DNA from 3 places in the Bradyrhizobium japonicum USDA 6 genome. Region 3 is predicted to be linked to each of the others. Evidence: predicted binding sites of a transcription regulator. Region 3 holds the regulator's gene; each other region holds the start of a gene.
The links. The regulator PhoB, encoded in region 3, activates phosphate uptake and scavenging genes when phosphate is short. The targets are predictions, from matches to a motif close to TGTCATNNANCTGTCAT.
Positions count from the first base shown of each region.

Region 1 (4,441 bases), 3.5 Mb from region 3:
GCCGCTGATGGGCGGCGAGGATTTCGCCTACATGCTGGAAGCGCGGCCCGGCGCCTTCATCTTCTGCGGCAACGGCGACAGCGCCGGCCTGCATCACCCCGCCTACAATTTCAACGACGAGGCGATCGTGTTCGGCACGTCCTATTGGGTCAAGCTGGTCGAGGAATCGCTCGCGGCGTCTTAACGCTTCTTGTTCACCTCGCCCCGCTTGCGGGGAGAGGTCGATCGCGCAAGCGATCGGGTGAGGGGGGCTCTCCGCGAGTCCGTCTCTCACCGTGATCGCGGAGGCAGCCCCTCACCCTAACCCTCTCCCCGTAAGAACGGGGAGAGGGAAAGAAGCTCAGAAGATCCGCGAGAAGATCACATACAGCGTGGCCGACAGCGCGATCGCGCAGGGCAGCGTCAGCACCCAGGCCATCAGCAGGTTGCGGATGGTCGCCATCTGCAGGCCCGAGCCGTTCGCGGCCATGGTGCCGGCGACGCCGGACGACAGCACGTGGGTGGTCGAGACCGGGAGGCCGAACACGTCGGCGGCACCGATCGTGGCGGCGGCGACCAGCTCGGCGGAGGCGCCCTGCGCGTAGGTGAGATGGGTCTTGCCGATCTTCTCACCGACGGTGACGACGATGCGCTTCCATCCGACCATGGTGCCGAGGCCGAGTGCGATTGCCACCGCGACCTTCACCCAGAGCGGGATGAACTTGGTGGCGCTATCGAGCCCGCCCTTGTAGGCGTTCAAGGTCGCGACCTCTTCCTTGTTGAGGTCGTTTTCCTTGTCCTTCATCAGGAAGCGGATCGCTTCCGAGGTCAGGTACATGTCGTTACGGGTGTTGCCGACCACTTCCGCCGGTACCTTGTTGAGCGAGCCGTACTTCGCGACCTGGTCGCCGACATCCTTCACCAGCACCGACAGCGAGGGGTAAGTGCCTTCGCTGATGTGGTGCGAGGTGATGTACTGCGTCACCGCAGGACGGGGATCGCCGATGATCGAGTGACCAGCGCCCTTGGCCGCGATCACCTTGGAGGCGGCCTCCGAGACCTTCTGGAACTGGGCGACCTGGCTCTCCGGCAGCGTGCGGTTGAGCGCGTAGGCCGTCGGCACGGTGCCGATCAGGATGAGCATGATCAGGCCCATGCCCTTCTGGCCGTCGTTCGAGCCGTGGGCGAAGCTGACGCCGGTGCAGGTCGCGATCAGCAGGCCGCGGATCCAGAGCGGCGGCGCCTTGTTGCCTTCGGGCGCGGCATAGAGCGCCGGGTTGCGCACGATGAACTTGAGCAGCAGCAGCAGCACGGCGGCGCAGATGAAACCGAACAGCGGCGACAGCAGGAGCGCGTAGCCGATCTCGGTGGCCTTGCTCCAGTCAACGCCCGAGGTGCCGTCGCGGCCGCGCATGACGGCGTTGGCAATGCCGACGCCGATGATCGAGCCGATCAGCGTGTGCGAGGAGGAGGCGGGCAGGCCGAAATACCAGGTACCGAGGTTCCAGATGATCGCGGCGATCAAGAGTGCGAACACCATGGCGAAGCCGGCGCTGGAGCCGACCTGGAGGATCAGCTCGACCGGCAGCAGCGAGACGATGCCGAAGGCGACGGCACCGGAGGACAGCAGCACGCCGAGGAAGTTGAAGAAGCCCGACCACATCACCGCGAATTCGGCCGGCAGCGAATGGGTGTAGATCACGGTCGCCACCGCGTTGGCGGTGTCGTGGAAGCCGTTGACGAATTCGAAGCCGAGCGCGATCAGCAGCGCAACGAACAGGAGGATGTAGGGCAGGAAGGTCGTCACCTTCGTGCCGGTCGCGTTGACGTCGACATAGATGCTGTAGGCAACGAACAGCAGGCCCGCGGCAAGGATGCCGAAGAACAGGATCATCGTGAGCGGGTTAAATCCCTTGTCGAGATTGGGCCTGGAAGCCGGCTGGACAGGCGTCGGATCGCCTACCGCACGGTCGAATGCAACATCTGTCATTTTTGGACGCCCCTTAACTAATTTGAAAGGGCTATTGTCCGCGATGGATTTGAAGGCTGGATGACAGCTGCGTCGTAAAGTCGCTTCCCTCCAGTATTTGCCAGCATTTAGGCGGCGCGCGGGGCTTTCTTCTGCAAGCCGGCGGCAATCTTCAGGTCTTCGACAAAGCGCTGATATTCCAGCACCTTCGCTTCCGGATCAGGCAGCCGCAGCAGATAGGACGGATGCACCGTCACCAGTGCCTTGCGCCCCTCGGGCAGATCTATGAGCCGGCCACGGGTCTTGCCGATCGGGGTGATCTTGCCGAACACGCTCTGCGCGGCGGTGGCGCCCATCGCCACGATGAGTTCGGGCTGGATTGCCGAAACTTCCCGCTCGTACCATTGCCGGCACGCCCGGATCTCCGGCGTCGCCGGCTTCTGGTGCAGACGAATCTTTCCCCGCGGCACGAATTTGAAGTGCTTCACCGCGTTGGTGACATAGACCTTGTTGCGGTCGACGCCGGCTTCCTGAAGCGCGCGATCGAGCATCTGGCCGGCCGGGCCGACGAAGGGGTGGCCGGCGAGGTCTTCCTTGTCGCCGGGCTGCTCGCCGACCAGCATGATGGTGGCGTCTTTCGGGCCCTCGCCGAATACGGTCTGCGTCGCGTCCTTGTAGAGCGGGCAGGCGCGGCAATGGGCGGCCTCCTGGCGGAGCGCTTCGAGATCGTCGGCAGTCAGCTTGCGTGGCATCGGAGCCTCCGGCCGCTTCTGGGGCTTGTGCGGATCGGTTGCGGCATTGGCGATCATGGCGCCGGTCATGCGCTCGGCGTCCTCGATCAAGGGCTTAATGATCGACGCCTCGGGCAGGTTCCTCCAGTATTTCTTCGGCATCTCCGTCTGCATCGCCTTCACCTTCAGCCGCGCCGGGTTGAAGATGCTGGCGTAGTAGCGCCGCCAGGTTTCCTCCAGCCGGTCTTCGCCGGGTGCTTCGCTCTTGCTCACGCCCGACGTGAACGAGAGCGCGTGGCCATCCCAATGCGCACACAGATCGGGTGTCAGGATCGACCAGGGCATGTCGGCGAAGCGCTTGGCGAAGAACGGTGCGGCTAGCTCGACGATGTGATGCTCCGGTTCGAACCAGGCGACGTAATGCGCCGCGCGTTCGCGTCCGATCTCGCGGAAGCGCACGAAGGCATGCATCTTGTGCTCGTCGCGATGGACTGCTCTTGCCATTGCGGTGACTTGCGCGACATCGGGATCGGTCGCGACCTCGATGAGATCGTGATTGTCCTTCAAGCGCCAGAGCAGGCGATAGAGGATCGCAAAGCGCTCGCCGTCGCGATGCAGGATCGCGGCCTTGGCGAGATCGACGAATTTTGCCGACACATTGAAGGTGCCGTCGTTCACCTCAAGTATCGGAGACGGCGCGGGCGGTGCGAACAACTCGGCTTCGCCGCCTTGTACGGTCCAGGTGACATCGGCTGGCTGCACATGATGCAGCACGAGCGACCGCGCGGCTTTGCGCCAGCCGTCGAAATCGGTTTCGGTGTCGAGGGAGATGTACTGCATCAGAAGCCAAACCCCAGTTGTGTTGCCTTCGGCTTGAACCGTTCGATCAGCCGCGCCTCGTCGAGGCGATGCGGGGCGGGCCGGTGATCGCTGAGGATGATGAACGGCAGCGCCTTGTTGCGGGGCACGTGCAGCCGCGCGAGATCGGAGAGGCGGATCGTGGTGGTGCGCCGTGTCGCGATGATGCGTTCGACCGCCTTGGTGCCGAAGCCGGGCACGCGCAACAGCTCCTCGCGGCTGGCGCGGTTGACGTCGAGCGGGAAGCGGTCGCGATGGCGCAGCGCCCAGGCGAGCTTCGGATCGATGTCGAGCGGCAGCATCGCGCTGTCGTCAACGATCTCCGCAACATCGAAACCGTAGAACCGCATCAGCCAGTCGGCCTGGTAGAGCCGGTGCTCGCGCAACAGCGGCGGCTGTACCAGAGGCAAAGCGCGGCTGGCATCGGGGATCGGGCTGAAGGCGGAGTAGTAGACGCGCCGCAGCCTGTAGGAGCCATAGAGATTGGCGCTGGTGTGGAGAATGGTGTGATCGGAGGCCGCGTCGGCGCCGACGATCATCTGCGTGCTCTGACCGGCGGGCGCGAAGCGCTGCGGCCTCGCCTTCGTCTTTGTGCTGCGGTTTTCCGCGGCCTCGTCGAGCTTCAGCCGCAGCCGGCCCATGGTGCGGCGGATCGCACGCACATCCTTCTCCGGCGCGTATCGCTGCAGGCTCGTCTCCTCAGGCATCTCGATGTTGATGGAGAGGCGATCTGCATATTTGCCGGCTTCGGCGATCAGCGCGTCGTCGGCCTCGGGAATGGTCTTGAGATGGATGTAGCCGCGGAAGTGGTGCTCCTCGCGCAGTTTGCGCGCGACGCTGACCACCTGCTCCATGGTGTAGTCGGGGCTGCGGATGATGCCGGAGGAGAGGAACAGGCCCTCGA
Region 1 covers NC_017249.1:6,907,593-6,912,033, reverse strand. Annotated here, with positions in the region: gene BJ6T_RS32460 (M20 aminoacylase family protein) at 1-184, shown strand, start outside; gene BJ6T_RS32455 (inorganic phosphate transporter) at 341-1,969, opposite strand; gene BJ6T_RS32450 (UdgX family uracil-DNA binding protein) at 2,077-3,519, opposite strand; gene BJ6T_RS32445 (putative DNA modification/repair radical SAM protein) at 3,519-4,441, opposite strand, start outside.
Region 1: the regulator PhoB is predicted to act here: its motif matches at 2,019-2,035, upstream of BJ6T_RS32455 (inorganic phosphate transporter).

Region 2 (4,441 bases), 160 kb from region 3:
GGCAAAGGCCGCGCAGGCTGCGACGAGCTCGGCTTCAGTCCTGCCGGGCGCCAGCGCCATCGGCGCCTTCAGCGTGCCGTGGAAGCCGTATTTGCGGGGATCGGCCGTGACGTCGCGCCAGTCCGGCGCAACACGCGATGCGTCGGCAGGGAACGGCACCTCGTCGCCGGTATAGACGTCGTAGCCAAGCAGCTCGGCGCCGAAGCGGGAGACGGCGCTGTCGGCGCCGGCGGCAAAGTAGATCGCGTAACGGGGAAAATCTGTCATTGTCCGAGCATAACCGGTTCAGGCCGCAACAACAGCCTCGCGCGGCGTCGCCGCCGCAGCGAGCAGTCGCGTCGCATCGGTGAGATGCACGAGCTTCCCGCCTGATACCACCGCGATCAGCCGCGGCCGCAGCGGCACGCTGTCGTCGACCAGCAGCATGTCGGCGCGGCGTCCTTCCGCGAGCACGCCGCGATCGGCGAGGCCGGTCGCGCGGGCCGGTCCCGCGGACACCAGGCTCCAGGCCTCGGTCAGCGGCAGCACGCCGTCGGCGGCGAGGCGGAACGCCGCGAGCAGTTGCGCGGGATAGTAATAGTCCGACGCCAGCACCGAGCAGAGGCCCTTCGCGATCATGTCCGAAGCCCGGGTCCAGCCGGTATGGCTGCCGCCGCGCACGACATTCGGCGCACCGTAGACGATGGCATCGCCCGCAGACGCGGCCGCGCGCGCGGTCTCCTCGTTGATCGGAAACTCCGCAATGTCAGCGCCCAGCTCGCGAAACTCCTGCCGCATCGCCGGCGTCGCATCGTCGTGCGAGAGCATCCGCACCTCGGCCGCGCGAGCAGTTGCGGCGAGCCGCGACACGGAAGGTTGCACTTCACTGGCGCGCGAAAGCACACGCTCGACCAGCCGGTCGAATTCCTCGCCCGAGAGGCCGGTGCGCTCCACCATGCGGTTGCGCTTGCGAGGCTTGGCCATGTCGGCAACGGTGCCGTGCATGTGGTCGTTGAAGGCGAACAGGTCGACGCGGCCTTCGGCGAGCCACTGGCCGATCTCTGTCTCGGCGTCGAGATTGTAGGTCTCATGCCGCAGGTGGAAACGGGTGTCGGCGGCGAATTGCGGGCGCTGCCGTTCGATCGCCTCCATCAGGGCGCGCGCATTGCCGGCGCTGCGCAGGCCCGGCTCCCACGAGCAGGTCGTGGCGTGAAAGACGGTGGTGATGCCGTTGCTGATCGCCTGGCGGTCACTGTCGGCGAGCGCGACGTCGATCGGGAAGTCGACGCCGGCGCGCGGCATCATCTGTCGCTCGAAGGCATCGCCATGCAGATCGACGATGCCGGGCAGCACCAGCAGGTTGCGCGCATCGACCGCCAGCCGCGCACGGACGCGAGAGGCATCGACCTGCGCAATGTCCGCGCCCGACACCAGAATGGAAGTTTCGACGAGCTCGGAGCCGATCAGGGCCCGGCCGCCCTCAAGGAGGATGTCTGTCACGCGACCGCGCTTCGTTTGCTGGCAGGAGAACGGGGGAAGGAGCTTGCTCGTGCTTCATACGCCGAGAGGAAATCTTCAATCCCGAGCTTGCGGAAATCGGGCAGTGCTTCACGCAATTTGTCGTGATCCCAGTCCCACCAGGCGAGCCGCGCCAGCCGTCCGGCGACGTCTTCCGAGAACCGCCGCCGCACGATGCGCGCCGGATTGCCGGCGACGATGGTGTAGGCCGGCACGTCCTTGGTGACGATGGCGCCGGCCGCGATCACCGCGCCGGTGCCGATGTTGCGGCCCGGCAGCACGATCGCGCCATGGCCGATCCAGACGTCGTGGCCGATATGGACGTGATGCTGGCGCCGCCAGTCGAAGAACTCGGCGTCGTCGCTCTCGCCCTCGAAGTAGGCGCTGGAACGATAGGTGAAATGCGCCTGCGTGGCGCGATGCATCGGATGATTGCCGGGATTGATGCGCGTCATCGCCGCGATCGAGCAGAATTTTCCGATCGTGGTGTAGGTGATCTGGGCGTCGTTCACGACGTAGGAGTAATCGCCCATCGTGACTTCAGTGAGGATCGTGCGCGCGCCGACTTCGGTATAGGTGCCGAGCCTGGTCTCGTGCAGCTTCGCCGAAGGGTCGATGGTCGGTTGAACAGAGAGCTTTTTGCCGGCCATGCTACATCCGATAGGTCGAGGGCGGGCATACCTCTTCGAGCGGCCTGATGACAACGTCATGACGATACGATGACAGGGGAAGAGGTGTGTAGGATCGCCGCACCGCGATCCGCGTGTCACACAAGTGTCAAGTGCCAGCGTTAGCGGTGGCAGCCAGCTACTCTGGAGCCCTCTATGCTGGTGGTTGAAGGTCTGACGTGCCGCTTTGGCGCAAAAGCCGCGGTGGACGACGCTTCGTTTCAAATCTCCCCCGGCGGCTTCGTCGGTGTGATCGGGCGCTCCGGCGCCGGCAAGTCGACCATGCTGCGCATGATCAATCGCCTGGCGACGCCGACGCAGGGCCGCATCCTTTTCGACGGCCTCGACGTCACGGCGTTGCGCGGCAAGGAATTGCGGCAGTGGCGGGCGCGCTCAGCGATGATTTTCCAGCAGTTCAACCTGGTCGGCCGGCTCGATGTGCTGACCAACGTGCTGATGGGGCGTCTTGCCACGATGCCGGCCTGGCGCTCGCTGACGCAGACCTGGCCCGAGCACGACAAGGCGCTGGCGATGTCGGCGCTCGAACAGTTCGATATCGCCTCGCTCGCCGCCCAGCGTGCCGACCAGCTCTCCGGCGGCCAGCAGCAGCGTGTTGCGATCGCCCGCGCGCTGGTGCAGCAGCCCGACATCATCCTTGCCGACGAGCCGATCGCCTCGCTCGACCCGCGCAACACCAAGATCGTGATGGATGCGCTGCTGCGCATCAACAAACACTTCGGCATCACCGTGCTGTGCAATCTGCATTCGCTCGACCTGGCGCGCACCTATTGCGACCGCCTGATCGGCATGGCGCAGGGCCGCGTGGTGTTCGATGGCGTGCCGTCCGAGCTCACCGACCGCGTCGCGCGTGAGCTCTACGATCTCGAAGCCGCCGACGTCATGGGCGGTGCATCTGCACCGGCGCCCGAGGGCGTGCCGGCGCTCGGAACGGCCGCGGCGGCCTGAGCGGCACAACGCTGTCACGTCCTGCTGATAATTTCGCGTCAACCGACCCCAACCGATGAAGAGGGTATCATGATCACTCGCAGACTTATTCTTGCCGGCGCCGCCGCGCTCGCATTCACGACCTCGGCCTCCGCCGACGACTGGAAAGCCAAATATCCCGAACTGACTTTCGCGGTCGTCCCGGCCGAGAACGCCTCCGGCGTCACCGAGCGCTGGGCGCCGTTCGTGAGCTATCTCTCCAAGGAACTGGGCGTGAAGGTCACGCTGCGTATCGCCAACGACTACGCCGCGGTCATCGAAGGCCAGCGCGCCGGCAACATCCAGATCGCCAGCTACGGCTCGGCGTCGTTCGCGCGCGCCCGCCTGACCGGCGTCAAGACCGACGCCTTCGCCAACGACATCAACGCCGATGGCTCGACCGGCTACTATTCGGTGTTCTTCGTCAAGGCGAGCAGCGCCTACAAGAAGGTCGATGACCTCAAGGGCAAGAACCTCGGCCTGGTCGACCCGAACTCGACCTCCGGCAACAATGTGCCGCGCTTCGAGCTCGACAAGATGGGCATCCCGGATGCCGACACCTATTTCAGCAAGGTCGTCTTCACCGGCAGCCACGAGAACGCGATCCTGGCGCTGTCGCAGGGCACGGTCGACGTCGCCGCCAACCAGTGGACCAGCGACGACGATTCCACGCTGGCGCAGATGCTGACCAAGAACATGCTGAAGAACGCCGACGGCTCGGCGATGAAGAAGGACGATTTCCGCATCATCCACAAGTCGGCGCCGATCATCAACGGCCCCTATGCTTACAATTCCGACCTGCCGGAAGACGCCAAGGCCGCCATCGCCAAGGCGTTCTTCGACGCGCCGGCCAAGGACAAGGCGGCTTTCGACCGTCTGTCCGATGGCCAGAAGAAGGGTTTTCATCCCGCCACCACCAAGGATTGGGATGGCACGATCGAGCTGATCAAGTTCGTCGATGCACTGCGTAAGAAGAAGGCGTCCTGAGTTTCAGGACGATAGCACTGGAGCCGGGTCGATGGGCCCGGCTCCTTCTCTTTGACCGGCCACTTGTCCTGACCAGATGACCGTCGCGGTTTCGATCCTCCCCCAGCAGCAACTGGCTGCGTTGAACGCGGCCTATGACCGGGCGGTCGCGCGCAAGCGGCTCCGCCTCCTGTTGGGAGTTGTGATCTTCGCCGCCGCGCTGGTTCTCGCCGCGATCGGCGCCGAAGTGAACTTGCGCACGCTTTTCACTTACTTCGGCAATTTCATCAGCTATTTCGACCGCATCCTCACACTCGACAGCGGCC
Region 2 covers NC_017249.1:1,364,599-1,369,039, forward strand. Annotated here, with positions in the region: gene BJ6T_RS06210 (DUF1045 domain-containing protein) at 1-267, opposite strand, end outside; gene BJ6T_RS06215 (alpha-D-ribose 1-methylphosphonate 5-triphosphate diphosphatase) at 286-1,479, opposite strand; gene BJ6T_RS06220 (LbetaH domain-containing protein) at 1,476-2,147, opposite strand; gene phnC (phosphonate ABC transporter ATP-binding protein) at 2,322-3,131, shown strand; gene phnD (phosphonate ABC transporter substrate-binding protein) at 3,201-4,136, shown strand; gene phnE (phosphonate ABC transporter, permease protein PhnE) at 4,213-4,441, shown strand, end outside.
Region 2: the regulator PhoB is predicted to act here: its motif matches at 2,206-2,222, upstream of phnC (phosphonate ABC transporter ATP-binding protein).

Region 3 (4,441 bases):
GCAAAATGAGTGAGCTTTCCGTATCGATGAGCGCGGCCGGTGGTTTGCCGCAGGCGCCGGTGTTGCCCGAGGCCCCGGCCAAGGTGACGGTGCGCAACCTGAACTTCTATTATGGCGAGCACCACGCGCTGAAGAACATCAATCTGGCGCTCGGGACCAACCGAGTCACGGCGTTCATCGGCCCGTCGGGCTGCGGCAAGTCCACCCTGCTGCGCATCTTCAACCGGATGTACGATCTCTATCCGGGCCAGCGCGTCACCGGTCAGCTGATGCTCGACCAGACCAACATCCTCGACCCCAAGCTGGACCTCAATCTGCTGCGCGCCCGCGTCGGCATGGTGTTCCAGAAGCCGACGCCGTTCCCGATGACGATCTACGAGAACATCGCCTTCGGCATCCGTCTCTATGAGAAGATCTCGAAGTCCGAGATGGACGACCGCGTCGAAAAGGCGCTGCGCGGTGGCGCGCTGTGGAACGAGGTCAAGGACAAGCTCAACGCCTCCGGCCTGTCGCTCTCCGGCGGCCAGCAGCAGCGCCTCTGCATCGCCCGCACGGTCGCGGTGCGGCCCGAGGTGATCCTGTTCGACGAGCCCTGCTCGGCGCTCGACCCGATCTCGACCGCCAAGGTCGAGGAGCTGATCCAGGAGCTGTCCGAGAACTACACGATCGCGATCGTCACCCACAACATGCAGCAGGCGGCGCGCGTCTCCGACAAGACCGCCTTCATGTATCTCGGCGAGCTGATCGAGTTCGACGACACCAGCAAGATCTTCACGTCGCCGACCGACCGGCGCACGCAGGATTACATCACCGGCCGGTTCGGCTGAGGAGACGGAACATGGGTTCTGAACATACCGCAAAGGCCTTCGACACCGACCTCCAGGAGCTCACGCGCCTGGTCGCCGAGATGGGAGGCATCGCCGAGCGCATGATCGTCGATTCCGTCGACGCGCTGATCCGCCGCGACGTCGCGCTCGGCCAGCGCGTCGTCACCATCGACGCCGATCTCGACGCGCTTCAGAAGAAGATCGAGGAGCGCGCCGTGCTCACCATCGCGCGCCGCCAGCCGATGGCGGTCGATCTGCGCGAGATCGTCGGCGCCATGCGCGTCGCGACCGATCTCGAGCGGATCGGCGACCTCGCCAAGAACATGGGCAAGCGCGTCGCGGCGCTGGAGACGGATTTCCATCCGCTCAAGCTGTTCCGCGGCCTGGAGCACATGACCGATCTCGTGCAGCAGCAGGTCAAGTCGGTGCTGGATGCCTATGCCGCGCACGATCTACCGGCGGCGATGGCGGTGTGGAAGGGCGACGAGGAAGTCGACGCCATCTGCACCTCGCTGTTCCGCGAGCTGCTCACCTACATGATGGAGGATCCGCGCAACATCTCGTTCTGCATCCACCTGATGTTCTGCGCCAAGAACATTGAGCGCATCGGTGACCACGCCACCAACATTGCCGAGACCGTGTTCTACATGATCGAGGGCCAGGCGATCACCGACAAGCGGCCGAAGGGCGACATGACGACCTTCGCCACGACGGTCCCGAACACTTAAGGAGCGACGACACCATGGGCGCACGCATTATGGTGGTTGAGGACGAGGAAGCTCTCACCGAGCTTCTCCGCTACAACCTCGAAGGCGACGGCTATGACGTCGAGACGGTGATGCGCGGCGACGACGCCGACACCCGCCTCAAGGAGCACATCCCCGATTTGATCGTGCTCGACTGGATGCTGCCGGGCCTCTCCGGCATCGAGCTGTGCCGGCGGCTGCGCACCCGGCCCGAGACCAAGCAGCTTCCGATCATCATGCTCACCGCGCGCGGCGAGGAGAGTGAGCGGGTGCGGGGTCTTGCGACCGGCGCCGACGACTACATCGTCAAGCCGTTCTCGGTGCCGGAGCTGCTGGCACGCGTGAAGGGCCTGCTCAGGCGCGCCAGCCCGGAGCGGCTCGCCACCGTGCTCGCCTATGGCGACATCGAACTCGACCGCGACAAGCGCCGCGTGGCGCGTTCGGGCCGGCCGATCGATCTCGGCCCGACCGAATATCGCCTGCTGGAGTTCTTTCTGGAGCATCCCGGCCGCGTGTTCTCGCGCGAGCAGCTGCTCGACAGCGTCTGGGGCCGTGACATCTACATCGACGAGCGCACCGTCGACGTCCATATCGGCCGCCTGCGCAAGCTGCTCAATCTCGGTCGCGAGCAGGACCCGATCCGCACCGTCCGCGGCGCGGGCTACGCACTGGACGATCGCTTTGCGAAGGCGGAGCAGGCGTAAGGTCCGCTGCAAGCCGGCAAACAAAAAGCGCGCCACCCGGCGCGCTTTTTTTCTTGCTCGATCGTCCCGGCTCTGTGCCGGGACAAGGTTGTCTGCTGGAGCTGTACTCAGCGCGGACCCGGCTTCGCCGGTGCACGCCGGCGATCCGCCGCGGGCTGATACGCCACGCGCGAGTGCTGGGCGCAGTAGGGCAGGCCGGAGAGCGCCTTGCCGCCGCAGAAGAAGAAATCCGGGCTCGAGGGGTCGCCGACCGGCCAGTGGCAGGTGGCCTCGTTCAGCTCCAGCAGAGACAGCCGCTGGCTCATCGGCACGACGTTGTCGTAGGTGACCGGTTCGGCCTCGACCTCGACTTCGAAGGCTTGCGCCAGCGCGGTGTTGCCGCGTGCGATCGGGCGGGTCACCCGCATCATGTGCTGGGCGGGGCGCGCCTTGCGCGGCCGCGGCGCTGCCGATGAAGGGCTCTTGGCGCGGCCCGACAGGCCGAGCCGGTGCACTTTGCCGATTACGGCATTGCGGGTCACATTGCCGAGTTCAGCGGCGATCTGGCTGGCCGAAAGTCCGGCCTCCCAGAGCTTTTTCAGCTGCTCGACGCGATCATCCGACCAGGTCAAAACGGTCATTGCACCCTTTCCTTCGCCGGCGCCTGCCATCCTGGCGGCCGCACGGCGAATGCCTAAGCCTCGAAAAACCCGTGCCGCCAGAATCCCTTAAGGCTCGCCGGGCGCGCCAGATGCGCCCGAACGCTTACGCCGGTACATGAGGACTCTTGGGATCAGAACTGCTGCACGAGATGTCGTATCTGACAAGCCAAACGCTACAATATGGCGTGACTCACGCGCAAGAGTCCGCCGACTCGCTTCCACATGTTCCGTGGCGGAAATACGCAAAATCGCCACCGCAAGACTACGGATTCTGGGTTTCGCGAGGCTTTCCGGGCGGCATTGACACCGGTTTCATCAGGCATAAGATAGTCACACGTGCCGCCCTTAAAAGGCGGCACGTTTCGTTTTCCGGGCCGGTCGATGGTGCGTTGCGCAATGCACGCTCACGCCGTCCGCAACATTCAAGTGATCGTCATGACTAACAGCGCAGCGCCGCATTTGCTCCCCGTTTTCGCCAGGTCCGACCTCGGTTTCGAGCGCGGTGAAGGCTGCTGGCTGATTGCGACCAATGGCGATCGCTATCTCGATTTCACCTCGGGCGTGGCGGTGAATGCGCTCGGCCATGCTCATCCTGCGTTGGTCAAGGCGTTGCAGGAGCAGGCCACCAAACTCTGGCACATGTCGAACCTGTTCCAGAGCCCGGACGGCGAGAAGCTTGCCGCGCGTCTGTGCGATGAAAGCTTCGCGGACTTCGTGTTCTTCTGCAATTCCGGCGCTGAAGCGCTGGAAGGTGTGATCAAGCTGGTCCGCCATCATCACTTCTCCAAGGGGCATCCGGAGCGTTACCGCATCATCACCTTCGAAGGCGCCTTCCACGGCCGCACGCTGGCAACGCTCGCCGCGACCGGTTCGGCAAAATATCTCGAAGGGTTCGGCCCGCCGATGGACGGCTTCGACCAGGTCCCGCATGGCGATATCGAAGCCGTCAAGAAGGCGATCGGTCCGCAGACCGCCGGCATCCTGATCGAGCCGATCCAGGGCGAGGGCGGCGTACGTTCGGCAACGCCCGCCTTCCTGAGGGCGTTGCGCCAGCTCTGCGACGAGAAGGGCCTGCTGCTCGCGTTCGACGAGGTGCAGACCGGCATGGGCCGCACCGGCGATCTGTTCGCGCATCGCCGCACCGGCGTCACGCCTGACGTGATGTCGCTGGCCAAAGCGCTCGGTGGCGGCTTCCCGATCGGCGCGGTGCTGGCGACCGCGGACGCGGCTGCGGGCATGGGGCCCGGCTCGCACGGCTCGACCTTCGGCGGCAATCCGCTCGCGATCTCGGCTGCCAACGCCGTGCTCGACGTCATGCTCAAGCCCGGCTTCTTCGACCACGTGCAGAAGATGTCGCTGCTGCTCAAGCAGAAGCTCGCCTCCGTGATCGATCGTTATCCCGACATCGTCAGCGAAGTGCGTGGCGAAGGCCTTCTGATCGGCATCAAGGCCGTGGTGCCGTCAGGCGATCTCGGCGCGGCATTGCGCAACGAAAAATTGCTCACGGTCGGCGCCGGCGACAA
Region 3 covers NC_017249.1:1,201,788-1,206,228, forward strand. Annotated here, with positions in the region: gene pstA (phosphate ABC transporter permease PstA) at 1-9, shown strand, start outside; gene pstB (phosphate ABC transporter ATP-binding protein PstB) at 6-827, shown strand; gene phoU (phosphate signaling complex protein PhoU) at 839-1,555, shown strand; gene phoB (phosphate regulon transcriptional regulator PhoB) at 1,570-2,277, shown strand; gene BJ6T_RS05480 (GcrA family cell cycle regulator) at 2,385-2,897, opposite strand; gene BJ6T_RS05485 (aspartate aminotransferase family protein) at 3,354-4,441, shown strand, end outside.